DNA from 4 places in the Viridibacillus sp. NPDC093762 genome. Region 1 is predicted to be linked to each of the others. Evidence: riboswitches for the same ligand, from Rfam matches in the RefSeq annotation. Region 1 holds a riboswitch; each other region holds the start of a gene.
The links. Region 1 has a riboswitch for cobalamin ahead of nikA (nickel ABC transporter substrate-binding protein). Riboswitches for the same ligand answer to the same signal wherever they lie in the genome.
Positions count from the first base shown of each region.

Region 2: it holds a riboswitch for cobalamin, as region 1 does, so the genes downstream of both, ACQKM9_RS04145 ((2Fe-2S) ferredoxin domain-containing protein) here and nikA (nickel ABC transporter substrate-binding protein) in region 1, are expected to answer to the same signal.
Region 3: it holds a riboswitch for cobalamin, as region 1 does, so the genes downstream of both, ACQKM9_RS04430 (Ig-like domain-containing protein) here and nikA (nickel ABC transporter substrate-binding protein) in region 1, are expected to answer to the same signal.
Region 4: it holds a riboswitch for cobalamin, as region 1 does, so the genes downstream of both, ACQKM9_RS07300 (ribonucleoside-diphosphate reductase subunit alpha) here and nikA (nickel ABC transporter substrate-binding protein) in region 1, are expected to answer to the same signal.

Region 1 covers NZ_JBNNUK010000009.1:64,596-70,284, forward strand. The annotation lists gene ACQKM9_RS12620 (class I adenylate-forming enzyme family protein) at 1-792, shown strand, start outside; gene ACQKM9_RS12625 (hypothetical protein) at 943-1,155, opposite strand; partial or broken gene ACQKM9_RS12630 (hypothetical protein) at 1,175-1,383, opposite strand; cobalamin riboswitch at 2,062-2,248, shown strand; gene nikA (nickel ABC transporter substrate-binding protein) at 2,403-4,025, shown strand; gene nikB (nickel ABC transporter permease) at 4,065-5,003, shown strand; gene nikC (nickel transporter permease) at 5,000-5,689, shown strand, end outside.
Region 2 covers NZ_JBNNUK010000002.1:62,022-67,710, reverse strand. The annotation lists gene ACQKM9_RS04155 (sirohydrochlorin chelatase) at 1-526, opposite strand, end outside; gene cobJ (precorrin-3B C(17)-methyltransferase) at 548-2,221, opposite strand; gene ACQKM9_RS04145 ((2Fe-2S) ferredoxin domain-containing protein) at 2,250-2,615, opposite strand; cobalamin riboswitch at 2,811-3,007, opposite strand; cobalamin riboswitch at 3,245-3,428, shown strand; gene ACQKM9_RS04140 (energy-coupling factor ABC transporter permease) at 3,631-4,392, shown strand; gene ACQKM9_RS04135 (energy-coupling factor ABC transporter substrate-binding protein) at 4,389-4,691, shown strand; gene cbiQ (cobalt ECF transporter T component CbiQ) at 4,693-5,487, shown strand; gene ACQKM9_RS04125 (energy-coupling factor ABC transporter ATP-binding protein) at 5,480-5,689, shown strand, end outside.
Region 3 covers NZ_JBNNUK010000002.1:119,443-125,131, reverse strand. The annotation lists gene ACQKM9_RS04440 (energy-coupling factor transporter transmembrane component T) at 1-138, opposite strand, end outside; gene ACQKM9_RS04435 (DUF4430 domain-containing protein) at 163-1,089, opposite strand; gene ACQKM9_RS04430 (Ig-like domain-containing protein) at 1,164-2,735, opposite strand; cobalamin riboswitch at 2,921-3,113, opposite strand; gene ACQKM9_RS04425 (hypothetical protein) at 3,274-3,432, opposite strand; gene panF (sodium/pantothenate symporter) at 3,581-5,026, opposite strand; gene ACQKM9_RS04415 (YhdT family protein) at 5,026-5,292, opposite strand.
Region 4 covers NZ_JBNNUK010000004.1:67,843-73,531, reverse strand. The annotation lists gene ACQKM9_RS07310 (PepSY domain-containing protein) at 1-556, shown strand, start outside; gene ACQKM9_RS07305 (PepSY domain-containing protein) at 648-1,835, shown strand; cobalamin riboswitch at 2,071-2,249, shown strand; gene ACQKM9_RS07300 (ribonucleoside-diphosphate reductase subunit alpha) at 2,431-4,656, shown strand; gene ACQKM9_RS07295 (ribonucleotide-diphosphate reductase subunit beta) at 4,668-5,689, shown strand, end outside.

The DNA.
Region 1 (5,689 bases):
ATCCAGTCATTGAATAGTTACAGCACAACAATTTCGTTATTTGTCCCGACAATGTATCAATCTATGATTGATACAGAAGAATTCAAGAAAACAAGTTTTCCTAGTATAAAAGTATTTTTATCAGGTGGAGCTCCATGTCCCATCACTGTGCATAAAACCTTCTTACAAAAGGGAGTACCATTTAAAGAGGGTTATGGATTAACCGAAGCTGGTCCCAATAATTTTGTTATTCAACCAGAGGAGGCCGCAATAAAACTAGGATCTGTCGGAAAGTGTATGCAATTTAATGAAGTTAAAATTCAAGCTCCGAATGGTCGAGAATGCAGACGTGATGAAGTAGGAGAACTATATATTAAAGGAAAGCATATGTTCAGCGAATATTGGAAGAATCCACAAGAGACAGCTAAAACTATTATTAATGGATGGCTTCGTACTGGTGATTTAGCGAAGATGGATCAGGACGGGGATATTTATATCGTAGGACGAGTAAAAGAAATGATTATTTCAGGAGGGGAAAATGTCTATCCTCAAGAGGTGGAACAATGTATTATTACTCATCCAAAGGTGAAAGAGGTCGCAGTTATAGGAATTGCTGATTGTCACTGGGGTGAAATCGTTACGGCTTTTATCGTATCTGATGATGCATTTAATAATGTTAAAGAAATTCAAGACCTTTGTAGAAGTCATCTAGGTAGTTATAAAATCCCTCGGAATATTTATTTTATCCCTGAACTACCAAAAACACATGTAGGGAAAATTGATAAAAAGAAGCTTCAAACAATTCAAATGTAAACGGTCTGTTGATTATTAACGGGTTCGAAATTGAGGAGTAAAAATATAAATAACCATTAAGAAAGGGGTGCAATTAGCACCTCTTGTACATCTATTTTAGCGATTAAATTAGACCTAAATTGGTTATCTTTTGATAATCTCATTATTTCACTAAATTGTCTTTAATGCTTCCTGAAGTTTTTTCACTACCCTTGATAAACCTAATATTGAATTTGTTGTATCGAATTTTTCAATATCAAAGGAATGATTTGCATTTTGGACAATCTCTATCTTTAAATTTGAGTTACTTAATTGTTCAATTTTATTTGAATTGAAATGATAAAATAAACGAAGTGCCAACTTCTCTTTAATAGAAATCGGCACTTCGTTTATTCGCTATAAGTTATTGTGTCGCTTTTGGTGGTAGGCACACGTCACATTTACGTTGGTTATTATTTTTAAATTTCGTAAATGTTTTTCAAAGTTGCTATCACATGCACATTAAAATAGTAACTTTTGAGAAAAACCGTGATATTCCGTCGTTAGCAACTTACTTTCCGAATTGTTCTCAACAAATTCTTTAATTTTACCAATCGTCCATTGTTTATTCAATCTCTTACACCTCCATATTTCTCGCTATGCGGAGGCTTTTCTTGGCATCCGTTCAATTATAAGCAAAAGTAGTAATTATCTTAAGTTCCTCATTATTACATGAGCTGGTACTCAATTAAACAGATGGAGGTTATCTTATTAAACTAAACTGCCTCGTTAGTTGAATATCAGTAAGTTACAAATATATGTATATTACAAATTCTTCTAAATCCATTATTTAAAATAGTCGAATATGCTACTTAAAAAGCATCTGAGGATAGGTATTTTTGTTTCCACTTAATGATTTAACGATATTAGCTATTGTTAATCTGTTAATTACTATGTCAATTGCGAAAAAAACCTTATTTAGTAAACAATAATAAAAGGTTTAAATCATATGCGATTGGAATCCAAAATTGATACTTTAATTAGTTTTAGTACTCTTAAAGCGAACCAGTTATTTATAATCAGGTTATTTTTTATTGTTAAGCATAAATGTGGAATTTTCCACTTTAGGTGTAAGGCAATGTAACGTAACGTTTACAACCAGCAACGATATGTGTAACTGCAAAAAAAAACGTGCAAATTTTTGTGGTAAAACTTTTGAATAAAATTAAGTCTTAAAATTGATATAGCTTTAAGTTGTAATAACGAATATACTTTATATTAGGAAAACTTTTTTTATTTGCACAAAAAATTACATATAGTATTGGAATAGGTGTGTTCGTTTAAAACGAATACTTAATAGGGAAGTCGGTGAAAATCCGACATGGTCCCGCCGCTGTAAGGGTGAGTCTCATGCAAGAAAGTCACTGGATAATATCCGGGAAGACGCATGGAGGCTATGAACCTAAGTCAGAAGACCTGCCTGTTCTAAAAATGCTGATAAACCTACGGGAGATAGGGAGGTGTTAGAGTGCTAGGAGACAAAATTGTTCTGAAACTATAAGCATTGCTGACCTTTTTTATCGGGTTAGGAATGCTTTTTTGTTTGCCAATATTTTATGGTAATAAAATTTTATAGTTGAAGGTGAGAAAAAGTGTTATTCAAACGATCAAAATTATTAAGTCTTCTCTTTTTACTATTATTAATGTTCTTAACGAGTTGCAGTAATACTCCCAAAGGTTCAGAAACTACTTCACTTAAAGGTAATGAGAAAGTTGTTACATTTTCTATGACTGGAGATATAGGCGATTTAAATCCACATACATATTTTCCAAATGAGTTTTTTGCACAAGCAATGGTATATGAGCCCCTTGTGTATTACGGGAAGGGTGGGGATATTCAGCCTTGGTTAGCAAAGAGCTGGGATATTTCAAAAGACGGCAAAGAATATGTGTTCCATCTGAGAAAAGATGTAGAGTTTTCTGATGGCTCGAAATTTAATGCGGCAATTGTTAAGAAGAATTTCGATACGATTTTAAATAATCATAAACAACATGAATGGGTAGAGTTAATTAACCAAATTAAAGATACAGCAGTAGTGGATGAATATACTTTTAAGCTTACTTTGAACAATTCTTATTATCCAACTCTACAAGAATTAACATACATAAGACCTTTGAGATTTGTTGGAGAAGCTGCTTTTCCTGACAGCCAAGATACATTTAAGGATGGTCTTAAATCTCAAATTGGTACAGGGCCATGGGTACTGAGCGAATATAAGAAAAATGAATATGCATTATTCGAAAGAAATGAAAAGTACTGGGGTACTAAACCAAAAGTAGATAAGGTTGTTGTTAAGGTCATTACTGACGGAGAATCTAGAGTATTAGCATTTGAGAAAAATGAACTTGATTTTATTTTTGGTAATGGGGTCATCAGTCAAGATTCATTCCAATTTTTAAAGGATTCAGGGAAATATGAAACTAAGTTGTCAGAGCCTACAGCTACAAGAACGCTTCTTTTTAATACAAATAAAGAAGCAACTAAAGACCATAAAGTACGTTTAGCGCTGAACTATGCATTTAATAAACAGGCTGTGATCGATAATATTTTTTATGGTATGGAAAAAAAAGCAGATACATTGTTTCCACCTGTATTGGATTACACAAAAATTGACATAGATCCATATGAGTATGACACAGCAAAAGCAGAGCAGTTATTAGATAAAGCAGGGTGGAAAAAAATAGAGGGTAAACCGTTTAGAGAAAAAGACGGAAAAGAACTGCAGCTAGAATTCCTTTTTAATAGTACAGATAATATCCAAAAGTCGATCGCAGAATTTGTGCAAGGTGATTTTAGAAAACTAGGAATTGATATTAAGTTGAATAGTCAGGAAACTAATACTTTCTGGAAAACGGCATTCCAAGGCAATTACGACATATTATTTACCTCAACATGGGCCGTACCTTTTGATCCACATTCTTATTTAGCTTCAATTACAACAGATTCAGAAAATGGTGGTCCAGATTATACTGCTTTATTGGGGTTACCAGAGAAGAAAGAAATAGACGAGAAGATTAAAAAAGTGCTTTTAACTACAGATGAAAAAGAAAGAAAAATGTTGTATACCGATATTTTAACAACTTTGCATGAGCAAGCGGTATACTTACCGATATCTTATCAATCCAATGTAGCGGTTTATCATAAAAATATTAAAGGATTAGATTTTTTGCCTCAAGAAGCAGAGGTACCTTTAACTACAATAGATGTTGAATGATGGAAGGATTATTAATAACAACAACTTAAGGAGTACTACATGAGTTGGTTTATAGTTAAGCGTTTCGCAAGTCTTGTTCCAATATTATTAGGAATCTCAATTATCACTTTTATCTTACTGCACTTAATTCCTGGAGATCCAGCAGTAGCTTATTTAAGGTTATCGAATATTCCGCCTACTGATGAGGCTGTGGCTGCTCTTCGACTTGAGCTTGGATTAAATAAGCCTTTATATATCCAGTATTTTGAGTGGTTAGGAAATGTAATTCAACTTGATTTAGGGATTTCATTTGTGTCTAAGAATACAGTTTGGGACGAGATGTTGTTACATTTAGTTCCAACAATTCAACTAACATTAGCTGCGTTTTTCTTTATTGTAGTTATTAGCTTACCAATAGGAATGCTATCGGCTATCTACAAAGGAAAATGGATAGATCAATTTAGCAGAATAATAGCTTTTGTTAGTGTTTCTATGCCTACATTTTGGTTTGGTTTTCTATTAATCTATTTTTTATCATTAAAGTTAGATTTATTACCCGTTTTGGGGAGGGGGACACTAGAACATGTAGTGCTTCCTTCCTTAACGCTTGCTTTTGGCTATATTGGCACAAATATACGATTACTTCGAGCGAGTATGCTTGAAAATATAAATGAACCATTTGTTATATATGCAAGAGCGAGAGGTTTGCGTCAAGGGAAAATCATTAGTAGACATGTGTTAAAAAAGTCCCTCCTTCCTGTAGTGACTGGGCTAGGTATGAGTTTTGGAAATATGCTAGGTGGAGCAGTTATTGTTGAAACCATTTTCGCTTGGCCAGGAATGGGACAATTATTTGTCTCGTCCATTATAAATCAAGATTATCCAATGATCCAGGGCTGTGTATTATTTATGACTGTAATCTTTGTGGTCTGTAATCTTTTAGTTGACCTTACATATTCCTTACTAGACCCCCGTATTCGATTGGAGGGAGTGGAATGAGACCGATTGTAAAGTTGAATCGAAAGCTGATAAATCATAAGCTCATGACGATTAGCAGTATCATTATTTTACTTATGATTGGAGTAGCCCTCTTTGCTCCTTTTTTGGCTCCTAATGATCCGAACTTTGTTGATATCGCTCAGAAACTACAAGGCCCTTCCTCTCAGTTTCCATTAGGGACTGACCATTTAGGGAGATGTATATTATCGCGATTAATCTTTGGAACACAGACTTCGCTCGGAACAGCCATCCTTGTCATAGGATTTATGATGATGATTAGTGTTCCACTTGGCATTTTTGCAGGATATGTTGGTGGTAAGGTAGATTATCTCTTTATGAGAATCTGTGACATCCTCATGGCATTCCCAAGCTTTCTTCTTTCATTAGCTTTGGTTGGCATATTGGGGCCGGGGATTTTTAATCTAATTTTGGCAATGGTGCTTGTTCAATGGGTTTATTATGCTCGTGTCATTCGAGGAATGGTGCTCAGTGTTAAGGAACAAAACTTTATATTAGCAGCCAAAATATGTGGCACTCCAAAGTTTATCATAATTATGAAACACATTTTCCCTGCCATTATCTCTCAAGTTGTTGTATTAGTCTTTATGGACATCGGAGGAGTTATCTTAGCTATTTCTAGTCTTTCATTTTTAGGTCTTGGAGTACAACCTCCAGAGGCAGAGTGG
Region 2 (5,689 bases), on a different contig from region 1:
TCGGGTAAGTTACACCCATAAATGCACATTCTACTGTACGAACATTTAACTGTTCCCAAAGCATACGGGCAATTTTATAAAAGTCACTATTAGCATCTGGGTCACTACCACCACGTGCGATTAATAAAATAGCTGTATCTTTATTTTCCTCTTCATGATTGAAACCAGCTTCTGTTAACCGCTCTTTTAAAATTGAGAAAATGGATTCATGTACACCTAGTGGACGACCATATGTAATTTCTACAGTAGGATATTTTGCTTTACCTTCGTCAATCGCTGCTGGAATATGAATTTTCGAATGTCCCGCTTGTAATAAAATAATCGGAATAACATGGATGTCTGTTGCACCTTTAGCAACACAATTATCAATTCCCTGCGCAATGTTTGGTGATGCGAATTCTAAAAAACAAGATTCTACTAGTAGTTGATCATCTAAAGTTGGCTTTAATTGCTCAACAAATTTGTTAACCTCTGCATTACCTTCTGCTAAACGACTACCATGACCTACGAATAATATGGCTTTCATAAATACAATTCCCCCTTAGTGTTAATCCCCGCAAGGTGCAGGTTCAATTTCAATTTTTGGTGACATATCTTGATAGTTAAATCCTTGAATTCGCTTCACACGTTTGAAGTATTTGAACAAGCGCTCGTTCGGATGTGCGTTTTGACGATATTCTTCAACAATATTGCTGACAACTTCTACAATTTTCTCAGGCTCGATGCCCTCTGCTACCGGTTGTCCTGGATGAGCCGTTCTACCAACTGGTTTCGCACCTACAAAAAGATCAAATTTACCTTTTCGATAGACAATTCCGACGTCCTCCATCACAGCTTTGTAACATGCCATACCACAGCCATTAAAACCGATATTAAATTCTTTAGGCATGTTCAGACCGCCAAGTTTTTCTTGAAGTTCCTCTGCATATGGAATACCGCCAGTTTTTTCACCATTACAGAAATCACATGCTTTTATTGTGACAACATCACCTACTGGTGACAGAATAAAGTTTGCTTCTTGCAGTTTAGCTGTAATGATATCTGGTATTGTTGTTGGAATTTTCAAAAGAATATTATGATTTGGTGTATATTCCATTGTCCCTTTTTCTCCAACTACTTCAGCTAATGTCAACATTTGTTTTGGTGTAAATCTTTTATTGGCAACCCCAGGGCTTACGGCTAATTCGAAAATAGATTCCATTTCTTGTTGTACAAAAGTAGTTTGAGTTTCCACTTGTTGACCCGTCACACGAGTTAATGCATCTAATGCCATTTCAAAAGAGCTAATTTCAGGTTTTGGTTCTGTTTTTATAACTGACTGTAGCTGGGCTCTTTCTAAAGCAGGTGTACTTTCAATATTTTGACTACGCTGAATACCGGTTTCTTGGTCCATTGCCCATGGCTCAGCCTCTTCTTTCAAGCGTTGATGTGGTTTAAGTGGTTGTTTTTCGGCATTCAATGTGTACTTTCTTTGGTAACCACGAGGTGTAATCATCTTATTGTCATACAAAAATGTCGATGAATTGCCGATGACAACTGTCGTTAACATGCCAATATCATGATTCAACATATCTTTTAAATTAGTAATGATGATATTTTGTCTATCACGATAGGCGCTTTTTACTAACCCTACTGGTGTTTCAGGTGAACGATACTGTAGTAAAATACGTTGTGTTTCGACAATTTGGCGTGTACGACGGCCACTACGTGGATTGTAAAGAGCTATTACAAAATCCGCCATTGCCGCAGCTTCCACACGTTTTGCTATTAAATCCCATGGAGTTAGATGGTCACTTAAGCTGATCGTACATGAATCATGCATGACTGGTGCGCCAAGTAAAGAAGCACAAGAGTTAATAGCCGAAATACCAGGAATAACTTCAATTTCAACACCAGTTTCTTCTGTCCATCCCTTTTCGATTAACACTTCATAAACTAGTCCGGCCATTCCGTAGACACCGGAATCTCCACTTGAAATAACTGCCACTTTTTTACCATTTTCAGCTTGTCTTACAGCTTCTTGAGCCCGAGAAACTTCTTCAGTCATACCTGTACTGATGACTGCTGTATTACTATCAATTAAATCTTGAATGAGTTCAACGTACGTTTTATAACCGATAATGAAATCACTTTCTTGCAATGCTTCAACTGCTCTAGTTGTAATATGTTTAAAATCACCTGGACCAAAACCGACTACATAAAGTTTTCCAAGTTGCGACATTCAAACATCTCCTTTTCGTTACATCTAACTATTTGTTTTTCGAAATACCTTTAATCGCTCCTGATGTCGGGTTTTGCGTCATGTTGCCATTAATTGTTTGGTATACAACATGAGGTGCAACTTGCTGATCCATACAATCACGTACAATTTGACGACCAATTTCAGGAGATTCAGCTTTATACCAAGTACCTTGTGGATATGCAATTACGACACAGGCATCTTTGCAACGCCCATTACAGCGAGTTCGAGTAGTATGTATTTGTTCGTCAATCTCAAGCATAGCAATCTCATCTCTGACTGCCAGCGTTACCTCTTCCGCGCCTTTCTTCAAACAACTACTGCCATTGCAAATAAGCAAATGGCTTTTCATACTTTCTAAATTCCAAGTTGTCATAGTGTTCCTCCCATACGATGTTCATCATTTTTCAAGAAAAATCTATGGAAATAGGGTGAATTGGCAACTAGTTATCTATTTTGGCAAATAAAAAAACCTTAATTCAAAGAATTAAGGTTTAAAAACTAGATTATTCAGACAACACAAAAAATAAGCGTCGTCCACTGTAGCCTTCACCTTTCCCTCCGAAAAGTATCGTTCATAATTATAAAAGCAGGTTTCCTGGCTTACGCGTCACTTTACTTTGATCTCTTCCCAGTATTTCACCAGTGAGTATTATCATTTCATCAGCGGTACAGTAGCGGGGGCTGCATCGGATTCTAACCGATTTCCCTATTATCCAACATGCTCAATAGTCCAAACATGTCGGCACTTTTAAATTTGATATTCAATTGTATTATTCAGTAAATTCTAAATCTGTAACTATCATATACTAAATTTTACTAGATTCAAATAGTTTTTTTATGAATATTATCTTGTCATAATTTAAAGTTTGCATTTTCACCTATATAAAGTCGTTCAAAACAGTTATATCTACTTTACTACTCATTTTCAATATTTTTGAAAATCACATAAAAAAAATCTAGTAGAAAGAAATTTCCCATGATACACTATATTCTGAAATCAAACAATTCAATAAACTTTATGGTGTTAAATTAGCGTTTAACTGAAAAGGGAAGTCGGTGTTAATCCGGCGCGGTCCCGCCACTGTATTGAGGAGTTTTGCTACAAGATGTCACTGTCAAATGACGGGAAGGCTGTAGCAAAATGATGAATCTAAGCCAGGAGACCTGCCATAAAGTGAGGAACTGTTTCAACCTACGAGGATGGGTGTGAAAGTGAGTAAGTCTTATTTTTTGATGACTTTTCCTTCACGCACTTCTTTCTATGAAAGAGGTGCTTTTTTATTTAAAAAAATTGCTGTACGCCCTATCTAGAGAGGTATTTCATAGGAGGTGTTATTTGTATATCACTGTATATCCAATAAAAATACATAAACAAAAGGGAGAATAATATGAATAAGTTAAAATTAATATTTATCTGGAAAATAATCTACTTTTTAGCATTTGTCATGATTGTTCCAAAACAAGCATTTGCCATGCACATTATGGAGGGGTTCTTACCTGTTGAATGGGCTATCTTTTGGTGGGCAGTAACAATTCCGTTTTTGATTATTGGTTTCCGATCAATAAGTAAAACAATTAAGGAAAATCCAGATACTAAAATGATGCTTGGCTTATCTGGGGCTTTTGCTTTTGTTTTATCTGCACTTAAAATCCCTTCTGTTACAGGTAGTTGTTCTCACCCTACTGGTGTAGGTTTAGGAACTGTATTATTTGGACCATTTGCAATGAGTATTGTAGGTTTTATTGTTCTTTTATTCCAATCATTGCTTTTAGCTCACGGTGGCTTAACTACACTTGGTGCAAATGCTTTTTCAATGGCAGTCGTTGGTCCTCTAATTGCTTACGGTGTATACAAAGGGACTTCTAAAGCAGGCTTACCTTTTGCATTTGCTGTATTTTTGGCTGCAACTTTAGGTGATCTTGGCACTTATCTAGTCACTTCTATTCAATTAGCACTTGCTTTCCCTTCTGAAGTCGGTGGATTCTTTGCTTCTTTCACTAAATTCAGTAGTATTTTCGCATTAACGCAAATTCCTTTAGCTATTTCTGAAGGTATTTTAACTGTGGTCATTATGAATTTCTTAAAAAAATACAACGTAGCTGAGCTAAAAGCGCTGCGCGTTCTCTCGAAAGGGGCTGAACAACGTTGAAAAAAAATCTAATACTAATCTCAATCGTTGTCATTCTTGCAATCTTCCCTCTTTTCATTCAAAAAGGAGCTGAATTCGGAGGGGCTGATGGTGAAGCTGAAGCTGCCATTGGTGAAATAAATGCTTCTTATGAGCCTTGGTTCTCAAGTATTTGGGAACCACCAAGTGGTGAAATCGAAAGTCTATTATTCTGTCTTCAAGCAGCGATTGGTGCTGGCTTTATCGGTTACTTTGTTGGTTTAACAAGAGGTAAATACAAACGAAAAGATACTGTTAAAAATAAAGAGGGGCAAATATAAGATGCTTCTTATTGATAAATATGCTTATATGAATCGTTGGCAGCATATTCATCCAATAGAAAAAATGGTATTTACCTTTTTTCTGATGTTATTTTCGTTAACTGTGAGAGACACACTTGTATCACTCATCACACTTATTGTGATGAGTGCTTTTACAATTTTAGGTGCAAAAATTCCTTTTAAATATTATTTCAAGTTATTATTAGTACCTAGTTTTTTCCTATTATCGAGTATGCTGACCATTTTGATTTCATTTTCAAGTAACTATTCCTTAATTACCTCATCACTTTGGACAACTAAATTTCTAGGATTACATATTTTTATTACGGAAAATAGTGTTGAGACGGCAATTCAATTATTTTTTACAGTGCTAAGTAGTATTAGTTGCTTATACTTCTTAACATTGACTACACCTGTACATGATATTTTACATGTCTTAAGTAAGCTGAAAGTACCAGCATTATTAATCGAATTAACCGAGATCACATATCGCTTCATTTTTGTTTTTTTGGAAACATCACTTAAAATTCATCAAGCACAAAATTCTCGTCTTGGTTATTTAACTGTAAAACAAAGTATTAATTCGTTAGGGTTACTTGTTTCCTCCTTATTTGTCCATGTGTTTCAGCGTTCTAAAGAATTAATTATTGCGATGAATTCTCGGTGCTATACGGAAGATATAAAATTATTAGAGAATGAATATTCATTTTCTAAAAGAAATTGGGTAGTAATTGGACTCATTTCAATTAGTATTGTATCTGTTCATATTCGGTTCGGAGGAAGTCTAAATGGATGAGCTATTTTTTGACATTCAACACCTTACACATAGCTATCAAGATGGCACGATTGCATTAAACGAACTTTCTCTTTCTATAAAAAAGGGTAAGAAAATTGCATTACTCGGTAATAACGGTGCTGGTAAATCTACATTATTTCAGCATTTAAATGGGATATTGCAACCCACTTCAGGTGAGATACATTTTAAAGGTCAAAGGATG
Region 3 (5,689 bases), on a different contig from region 1:
AAGTAACAGACTTAATGTAATTGCTCCAATACATGTAATAAGTAAATAAACTGGATGCATATAGAACATGGAAAGTCCGATGACAGATGCAAAATATGCAAAGAGAACAATAGGGTGATACGTTTCAAATGCTTTCATGATGCTTATTACTCCTTTTAATAATTATCTACCTATATCACGGCCTAGATCGACTGTATACTGAAACTGAATATTGTCACCATTTTTAACGGTAACTGCACTCACACCATAATTAGGGGTCTGCCCGTTTACAGAGTACATCCAACCACTTAATTCCCCTGCGTCGAATTCATAAAGGTGATTAATCCCTTCGATATAGACAGAGCCATATTGATTGTCGCCCGCTCCTTCATATTCCAGATGAATACCATGTTCTTTTGTAGCTCGTTTAATAATAGACCAAACCGTTTCGTCTTCGTTTAAGATCTCATATTTCGTAGACTTTAAAATCACACCATTTTTCGGTACGTATTTTTCACTTTGTAATGCAGGTTTTAACATATCCCAATGCGTTAGCAAAGTTGCAGCACTAATCGAAATAGTCACATATTCTTTCTTCTTTTCATCTTCTTTATTAGGCTTACTTGGCTTTTGAGCTACGTTATTGTTTTCGGGTTTTTTATCTTTTTCAGGCTTCTGATCTTTTGTTGGTGTTTTATCTTTAGTTGGTGCTGGACTTTTATCTTGCTTTTCATTATTTGAACTAGTCGAAGTATCTTTACTAGGTGTTTTCGAAGTTGATGTTGAATCAGTTTTAGGTGTGCTTGTTGGTTGCTCTTTTTTTGGCGTTACCTCTTCTTCATTTTTTGGTTCCTTTTGCTTTGTTTCGGTCTTTTCCTCTTCTTCGTTATTTGGCTTTATAGCATCTATTGTTGAATCTTTTTCTTTTTCTTCCTTTGCTGATTCTTCACCTTTATCACCTTTAACGATTACCTTAGTCTCACTTGCTTCATCAACACTTTGTTCTTGCTCAGTTTGGTTATTATATTCTTCAACTGATTGAATCTTACAGCCAGTGATAATGATCAATGAGAGAATCATCATTAGCCATAATGGTATTAATTTTTTCATAAATCGCACCTCTTCTTATAGATGGGAATAGGGTGCTGGAGATAAACTCCAACACCCTTCCTATTTCTTTCAAATTATTTCGTTTTAACTACTACTTTTGTTGCATTACTTTTGTTACCGGCTTCATCTTTGGCATAAACTGTTAATTTAGTATTAGCCTTTTGATTTTTAATTATAACAGTAAATTGCCCCTTACTATTTACAGTTCCTTTACCGATAGACGTTTTACCTTTTAATACATACACTTTTGCACCTTTTTCAGCTGTCCCAGTCACTTTACTAGTTGAAATAGTTACTTTTTTAACTGACGGTGCTTTAGGAGCCGTTCTATCAGCTACTTTTAATGTGTATGCTTTGCTTTTATTTTTAGATGCATCTGTCACATAAATTTTCAATGTTGAATTAGCTTTTTGCTTTTTGATTGTTAAAGAGTATGTGCCTTTTGTAGATGCAGTAGTTGATGCTAGTAGCTTAGAGCCGTTATAAATCGTAACTTTCGCTCCTGCTTCAGCTTTGCCTTTAACAATTGTTGTTTGATCACTAACTTTATTAGCTGTTGCTACTTCAGGTGCTGTAATGTCAAATTTAAGTGACTCCGCAGCATCAGACATATCATAAATACGGTTTTTGCCGTTTACATAGCGGTCATATGAAGCAAGTGCACGTAAACCTTGATCTGATGACATTAAGTTTGGAATTTTAAGTGACAAACCGCTCTTTAATCCACCTGTAGCACTATCTACAAAACTTACTAGGTTAGAAACAGCCCAGCTACCATTACCTTTGATGAAACGTGGGTCCGTTTTTGGATTTGTTTGATTAGACGTTAAATTGATGATGAATTGAGATACTGTTTCAGGACTGTCACCTTTTGCCCATTCTGAGTAGAATCCACCTTGTTCACCTAGTTCTTTGCCTAAATAATCATTTGCTTTTTCAACAGCTGCTTTTACCTTCGCATCTTTTGTGTAAGGCGCTAAAGCAGTAGCCGTCATTGATGTTGAATCTTTATCAGATCCATAATCTAGAGCCCACGCAAATGATCCATCTTCAAATTGATCTTTTACTAAATCATTTACTAATTTAGTTCTTGTAATCTCCGCATATTTCGGTTCCGTTGATAAATCATAATTTTTTGTATCAATAGCATTTAAGAAATGAAATTTATTCCCATTAGTTAATTTTTTTGCTTCCTCTGTAGTCAAATATGTATCATACATAGACTTAACTAAATCATATCCCCCAACATTACGCGGATCTTTGTTGATGGCTGTTAATGCAATAATGACTTTTGAATATTTACCAACGTCTTTAGAGATTTTGCCATCCTTACTTTTAACCTCTTTGACTAGATTATTGTAATAAGTTTCATAGTATTTAGAAGGAACTGGTACGCTAGCACGAGCGAAATCAGTTACGTAGTCTTCATCACCAAATGATGGATTCGGCACTTGTTGTAGTAAAAATGCCGCTGTTGAATTTAGAACGTTTTTATAACTGACATCTTTCGCTGGAACTTGAACAGTCGCTGACGTATTTTCTGCAGCTTTTACTGTCGACAATTGACCTGGTAGTTGTGAAAATGCTAATAAACTTGCCATTCCGATAGGTGCTACCCATTTTCTTACCCATTTACTTGTGTACATGTTGAAATCCCCCATATCTTTATTGTTAATTACTTGTAGTTTTTCTTTAAAAGGAAGAACATATATATAAGGGCAAAAAAAATCCCTTTACACAATGTAAAGAGAATTTGGACGGCGAAATGCCAGAAAAATGTACAATGATATACAAAAAGGCCTTCGATGCTCCAAATCTCCCCCTCGAAGATTGAAACTACATTATAAAAGCAGGTCTCCTGGCTTGTGTATCTATTTACTCTTGTTCCTTCCCAGCGCATTATACATGCACCAGTGGTTTGCAACAATTTCATCCACACTTACAGTAGCGGGGCTGCATCGGATTTACACCGATTTCCCTTTTAGCTTATGATGAACATAAGCACTCTTATAAGAAATATTTATTTGTCTATTAATCTAAATTATTTCATAAAAGTTTTAGAATGTAAATTAATATTTTTTATTGTATTAAAATTCGGACTTTTTCGTATCAAAACAATAAAAACATAACAAAACCCTACCTGTTTTTAGCAACGGGTAGGGTTTTTATAAAATTACTATGGCATCAGACTTCGTAATCATCGCTTCCCTTCGTATGTTGATTGAATGCGTTTAACTGCTCTACGGTTAAGTTTCTCACGTAAAGATAAAAATTCATCGACTCCATACCATAATTTTCACAAGCTAGACAATACGTTTCATAACCTTCTCTATACATTTCCATGTAAACCCTCCTGTTATATAACAATTTTTTTATTTTTTATTATTGTATAACAGTTAGAGTTATCTGTCAATTAGATAAACAAAAATTATTAACCGGTTTTTACATATAAAAACACCAAACTTTAAAACTAAAAGTTTGGTGTTTCTTATTAAATAATCGATTTTCCAGTCTTAACTTTGTCCTTCGTAACAAGACTTACTACAACAAATGCTACTAAAGATAAGATTATCGGCAACGTAACAGTATGCATACCTAATACACTTGGCATTATTTGATCAATGTAGATATAAGATGAAATCCCGATAATCATCGATGCAATCGCACCGTATTTGTTTCCTGTTTTCCAGTAGAGACCAAATACAACCGGCCATAAGAATACGGATTCCAATCCACCGAAAGCAAATAAGTTCAGCCAAATAAGTAAATCTGGTGGACGTAGAGCTACTAGAACCACTGCTATCCCAATAACTGTAGTCACATAGAAACTTGCTTTTTTAATCTGTGCATCTGATGCAGTTGGTTTTATATAGTTTAAGTAAATATCTTTTACTACAGTTGAACTTACTAAGATAAGTAAAGCGTTAACCGTAGACATGATTGCTGCCATTGGTGCAGCTAGCACAATTCCTGCTAAGTATGGAGGTAACACTTTTAGCGTCAGTAAAGGCATCACTTTATCACCAATTTCTATGCCTGGTAATACCGGACGTGCTAGTACACCAATTAAATGCATGCCAAACATAATTGTAGCAAGTGCAATTGTGCCAATGATAATGGCTGTATGCATGCCTTTTGAGTTTTTATATGACATTGCACGAACGGCAATTTGAGGTAAGCCAATAACACCTATCCCAATTAAAATCCAAAATGTCGATACGTATAATGGCGTTAAACTACGATCTGCCCCATAAGGTGATACAAGATTCGGATTTTCAGCGACTAAATCACTCATTATATTCGATATTCCTCCACCAGCAATAACCGTTGCGACAAGTAAAATGATTGTCCCAATGACCATCACAGAACCTTGCACTGCATCTGTTAATGCTACTGCACGGAAACCACCAATAATCACGTAAATTAATACAGCACCTGCAAAGATAAACAATGCAGTAGAATAGTTTAAGCCTGTTAATGACTCTATTAATCGCGCCCCGCCAATCCACTGAGCTGCCATGGATGCAAATAAGAATAAAATAATACTAACTGCTGATACAATGACAACCGTTTTACTTTGATATCGTTCACTTAAAAAATCAATTAGAGTGATTGCTTGATACTTACGTGCAATAATTGCAAATTTTTTACCAAGTATCATTAGAACGAAATAACCTGCTGGTAACTGCGCCATCGCCAAAAGAACCCAACCGAGTCCTGTATTATAGGCAACACCTGGACCACCTATAAAACTCCCAGCGCTACCGTATGTCGCCATCATTGTCATAGCAAGTAAGAAACCACCCATTTCACGTCCGCCAAGGAAATATTCTTGCAAAAACGAATTTGATTGCATGACTTGGCGATTCGCCCATATCCCAATCCCAAAAATAAGTACTAAAAAAACAACTAAAGGAATAATCACTTGCCAATGTATCATTTCTGTTCACCCTCCTCATCGTCAAATGGTACATCTGTGAAGAGGAATTTAATGACGAAAACTATAAGGATGACCATGAAAATAGTTCCTGCAATACAGCTATAGAAAAACCACTCTGGAAAACCAAGTACATATGTATAAGATGACGGATCTCCTGAGCCCATGCCATAAGCAAAGCCAAACCAAATACTAAAATTGATGATTACAAGTATCACCCCAATGATGGCCTCACGATGCGCAATTTTAAATCGCTTATCATTCATATTACAATCTCCTTTATGACGAATCACTACATATTAAAAATAAGTTACTTTTATAATAATACGTTCTCAATTAAAAAATTGAAAGTATAGAATTTAGTTTACATAATAATATTATGTAAACTAATAGAAAATACAAATTTATGTATATACATATTTAATCTACAAAAGTGCTAATAAAAACTATAATAGTTTGATTCCTAAGTATCTACGAGTAGCCTATTTACTCATATAGGTTGAGAGATATTAGGAGGAATAGCTATAAAAACAACATACTGGAAACTACAAGACGTCATTCAACATTATCTAGAACAAGTTAGAAGTGGCATCTGGCATCCTATTCGGCGCTGAGAAAGCTAATATCATGTATAAGTAGTTCATTACTTTAGCTCTGAAGCTG
Region 4 (5,689 bases), on a different contig from region 1:
TGAAACGATGTATGGAGGGGAAATTATCTCCTTCCTTACTATAAACGATCAATATCGAGTGCAGCTTCAAAGAAATAACAAGCTTTATCAACTCGAAGTTGATGCTGAATCAGGCAAAATCTTATTGATGAAGCAGAAAAAAACAGCTGTTAAAGAAAAAATAAACTATCTACCAGAAACTGGAATACGAAAAATTATAAAAGAACAATATGACGGGGATATAAAAAAAATCTCACTCAATACAAATAAGGAAGAACCGGTATATCAAATAGAAGTAGTAAATGGTAAAGAGCATATTAACTTATTAATAGATGCAATTAATGGGGAAGTTTTATCAGAAATTCAAGCAGATGCAGAGCAAGATTCTTCACTTTTATCTAAGGAACAAGTGATTACTATTGCTAAGAAAAAACTGAATGGAACTGTAGATGAAATTTCTTTTTACGATACGAGTGATGGCGGATATTATTTAGTGGAGATTGAAGGTAACGACAAAGATGCAGTCTTCCAAATCCATGCTATTTCCGGCAAAGTGTTATCCATTACGTGGGATTAATAATTTCTCATCAAATTCTAATCTTATTCTCCTTATTCTTTCATTTTCATTGTGTAAAGTATAAGTATCAACAAAGAGGAGGAAGATAATTATGAAAAAAATGATTACGGCATTAGCAATTACGGGATCACTTGCAGTCTCTGGAGTAGTTGCGGCAGCGGGTATTCAAACTAACTCAGGTAAAATTTTATCTTCAAAAGAAATTTCGAAAAAGGCACTTAGCTACGTAAAAGGTACAGTATACAAAGTAGAATTGGACAAAGAAAAAGGTGTTCAAGTATATGAAGTTGATGTAAGAGGCAAAAGTAAAGAATACGAATTAACATTAGATGCTAAAACGGGGAATTTACTTGAAAAGAAAACAGAAACAACAAAAGTATCTAATTCAGTTAATAATAAAAAAGTAATTGGTTTAGCAAAAGCGAAAGAAATAGCATTAAAATCGGTTAAAGGTTCTGTGAAAAAAGCAAAATTAGATCGAGAAGATGGTATTTACGAAATTGAAATCATTAGAGCTGGATATGAATACGATTTTGATATCAATGCGTACACAGGGAAAATTGTGAAAAAAGAAAAAGAGAAGATTTCAAAAAAAGTAGTAACTGGCAAAGTGATTGGCTTAGAGAAAGCGAAACAAATAGCATTAAATAATGTTGGTGGTACTGTACAAAAAGCCAAACTAGATAAAAGTGATGGCGTATACGAAATCGAAATTATTAATGGTGCAACAGAATATGATTTTGAAATCGATGCAAAAACAGGAAATGTTATTAAAAAAGAATCAGAAGTAGCTGACGATGTAATCACAAATACTAAACCGGGTATTCCAAGTACTGGAAATACCGAGAAGCCTTCAAAGCCATCAACAAGTAATAAAGTAATAGGTATTGAAAAAGCAAAAGAAATTGCTTTAAAAAGTGTTAATGGTACAGTGAAAAAAGCTGAATATGACCGTGAAGACGGAGTATATGATTTTGAGATTTTAACTACTGATTATGAATATGATATCGAAGTCGATGCAATAACTGGGAAAGTTATGATTACTGATAAAGAAAGAATTACAAAAACACCAAATCCAGTAACACCTTTCATCAGTGAGCAAAAAGCTTCTCAAATTGCTTTAACAAAAGCAAAAGGTACCATTACTAAAATTGAATTGGATGAAGAAGACGGCGTTTATGAAGTTGAAGTAAAAGATGGTATGTATGAATACGAATTAGAAATTGACGCTAAGACTGGTGCCATTCTTGATTTCGAAAAAGAGTATGAAGACGATTAATTGTTACTAAAATAGATATTATGCTACCCAAAATACAATTTTGGGTAGTTTTTTATTATTTTCTTACTTAAAACAATTCTAACCTCCTGTTTTTTAAAATAAAAATAGACATTATAGGAAATAATAAAACATTTTTCGTAGGTCTTTTGCTTTCATTTACTTTAATTTAGCATTTCCACTTGTCTGACAGGAACACAATATGTTAGATTAGATTAATCAGTAAAACACAATATATAGTATGTGAGCGAAAAAAGGTACCATATACGGTTTAAAAGGGAATTCGGTAGAGAAACCGAAGCTGTCCCCGCAACTGTGAATGCGGACGACTGTCAATTAACCACTGAGCAATGCTTGGGAAGGGTGACAGTTGGATGATGCATGAGCCAGTAGACCTGCCTTTTTGCGCATGATGACACTTTCTTCGGGGGTTGAGAAGTGGAAGCGAGAGACTTTACATTGAACAATTTACTTTTGATTTCAAAAGTATTTTTTTGTTGTGATTTCGCCTGTTTCCAATTTTAAAACCTAGAGCGATGGCTCTGCCGAAGAAGGCAGATTCATCGCTTTTTATATTTGTAAAAAAGGAGACGACGATATGGTCCAATTAATGACATATGAAAGAGCAATATTATTATCTCGATTAGAGGAAGAGTTTGGTAGAGAGGAAATTAGTCAGCTTATTAGAAAGTCTGAACGCTGGGAAAATAAGAATCCAGAAGGCACTGATGCTGAATGGACGAAGGCGATGAGCCTAGAAGCGTTAAGCTTTTTAGATGAAGAAGACACATATTGGACATTCGTTGCAGCTCGCTTATTGTTGGCGGGTGTTTATAAAGAAGCATCTACAGTACGTCAATTAGAAGTAGGACAGGTATACACAGCATTTGCTAAACAAGTTAAGAAGCTTGTCGAAAAAGGTTTATATGACCCAGCTTTAACAAGGTCATATACAAAACAGGAACTTGAAGAGATTGGCTTAATGATTGAACCTAAACGTGATGAAATCTTTACATATATCGGATTGAAAACACTGTTGGATCGTTATGTAACTCGAGACTTTGACAAAACACCAATCGAATTACCTCAAGAGCGTTGGATGATTATAGCGATGACTCTAATGCAGAATGAAAAAACAGATCGTCTTGCAAAAATTAAAGAATCTTACTGGGCAATGAGTAATTTATATATGACGACTGCTACTCCTACATTATCAAATGCAGGTAAAACACATGGTCAATTATCAAGTTGCTTTATCGATACAGTTGATGACAGCTTACAAAGTATTTATGATTCAAATACTGATGTTGCGACACTTTCGAAGTTTGGCGGTGGTATCGGCGTTTATATGGGGAAAGTACGTAGCCGTGGATCATCCATTCGTGGTTTTAAAGGGGCATCAAGCGGTGTTGTTCCTTGGATTAAACAATTAAATAATACAGCAGTATCAGTAGATCAATTAGGTCAACGACAAGGCGCGATTGCTATTTATCTTGATATTTGGCATAAAGATATATTCCCATTCCTTGATTTAAAATTAAATAACGGTGATGAACGTATGCGCGCACATGATATTTTCACAGGCGTTAGCTTACCAGATATTTTCATGGAGGCTGTTGAAGCACGTGAAGATTGGCACTTATTTGACCCGCATGAAATTCGCGAAGTAATGGGCTTTAATCTTGAAGATTACTATGACGAAAAACGTGGACAAGGTTCATTCCGTGAAAAGTACGAAGCTTGCTTAGCGAACCCGATATTAACACGTGAAGCTGTACCAGCAATTGATATCATGAAACGCATTATGCGTAGTCAATTAGAAACTGGCGTACCGTTCATGTTCTATCGTGATGAAGTAAACCGTAAAAACCCGAATAAGCATGAAGGTATGATTTACTCAAGTAATCTATGTACAGAAATTTTCCAAAATATGAGCGCCACTAAATTCGAGTCAATTACATTAGAAGATGATGTCATTGTAACGCGTCGCAAACCTGGAGACTTCGTTGTATGTAACTTATCATCTATCAATCTTGGACGAGCTGTCCCTGCTGAAGCTTTAGAAAGATTGATCCCAATTCAAGTGCGTATGTTAGATAATGTTATCGACTTAAATCGTATTCCTGTTCCACAAGCAGAACGTACAAATGCCCGTTATCGTGGTATCGGTCTTGGTACATTCGGTTGGCATCATTTATTGGCACTGAAGAGTATTACATGGGAATCAGAGGAGTCTGTTGAATTTGCGGATAAGCTTTATGAGCAAATTGCTTATTTAACAATTCAAGCATCAATGGAATTAGCAAAAGAAAAAGGCCAATATCCATTATTTGAAGGTTCGGAATGGCAAACAGGAGAATACTTCTCAAAGCGACAATATAAAGATGAAAAGTGGACTGCATTACAACAAGCAGTTGCTGAAAATGGTATGCGTAACGGTTATGTAATGGCTATTGCGCCGAACTCATCAACATCAATTATTGCAGGAAGTACGGCAAGTATTGATCCGATCTTCCAAAAATCTTATTCTGAAGAGAAAAAGGATTATAAGATCCCGGTAACTGTCCCTGATTTGAACCAAGAAACAACTTGGTATTACAAATCTGCTTACTTTATTGATCAAAATTGGACTTTAAAACAAAACGCAGCACGTGCCCGTCATATCGACCAAGGTATTTCGCTAAATTTATATGTACAAAACACTGTCAAGGCTAAAGAACTATTAGAATTGCACTTAAATGCTTGGAAACTGGGCATTAAAACGACATACTACGTCCGCTCAACATCGGTTGAACTATTAGAATGTGAATCATGTGCAAGCTAGGAGGAACTACGATGACAAAACTAGAAAAACGTCAATTAATGGATAAAACAGCTCCAAACCGTTCAACAGGTATTGTAAACGGGAGCTCTTCAAATATATTAAACTGGGATGATGTTCGTTTTAGCTGGGCGTATCCAAAATATAAAAAGATGTTAGGTAACTTTTGGACTCCTTTCGAAATTAATATGGGGAATGATATTAAAGAGTTCCCAACATTAACAGCGAATGAAAAAGAAGCATTTATGAAAACAATCGGTTTACTTGCAATGTTAGACAGTGTTCAAACAGACTATGCAGGAAAAGTGGCAGATTATTTAACAGATTCTAGCTTAAATGCTTTAATGATTATCCTTGCACAGCAGGAAGTAATTCATAACCATTCTTACTCATATATTCTTTCAAGTTTAGTATCAAAAGATGAGCAAGATAAAGTATTTGATTTCTGGCGTACAGAGCCAGTCCTTGAAAAACGAAATGACTTCGTTATTAAAGGATATAAAACATTTTCTGAAGAACCTAATATCGACCATATGTTAAATTCCATCGTCTATGACGTCATTTTAGAAGGTTTATTCTTCTATTCTGGTTTCGCATTCTTCTACCATTTAGCACGCAATCAAAAAATGGTAGCAACGAGTACAATGATTAACTATATAAACCGCGACGAACAGCTTCATGTTGACCTATTCGTTAAAATCTATAAAGAATTGTTAGAAGAGTATCCTGAATACGATACGCCAGAGCGAGCTAAGCAAGTTGAAGATATTTTCCGTGAAGCAGCTGCACTTGAAATCGAATGGGCACATGAAGTCATTGGAGATAAAATTGATGGCTTAGATGTAGATGATGTAGAAGATTATATTTACTTCTATACGAATGTACGCTGTTCACAGTTAGGCTATGAAAGACCTTTTGACGGCTACCGCAAAAATCCTATGAAATGGATCAAAGCCTATGAAGATGTTGATTTAGGGAAAACTGACTTCTTCGAACAACGTTCACGTCAATATGTGAAGGTAAATGTTCAAGATAA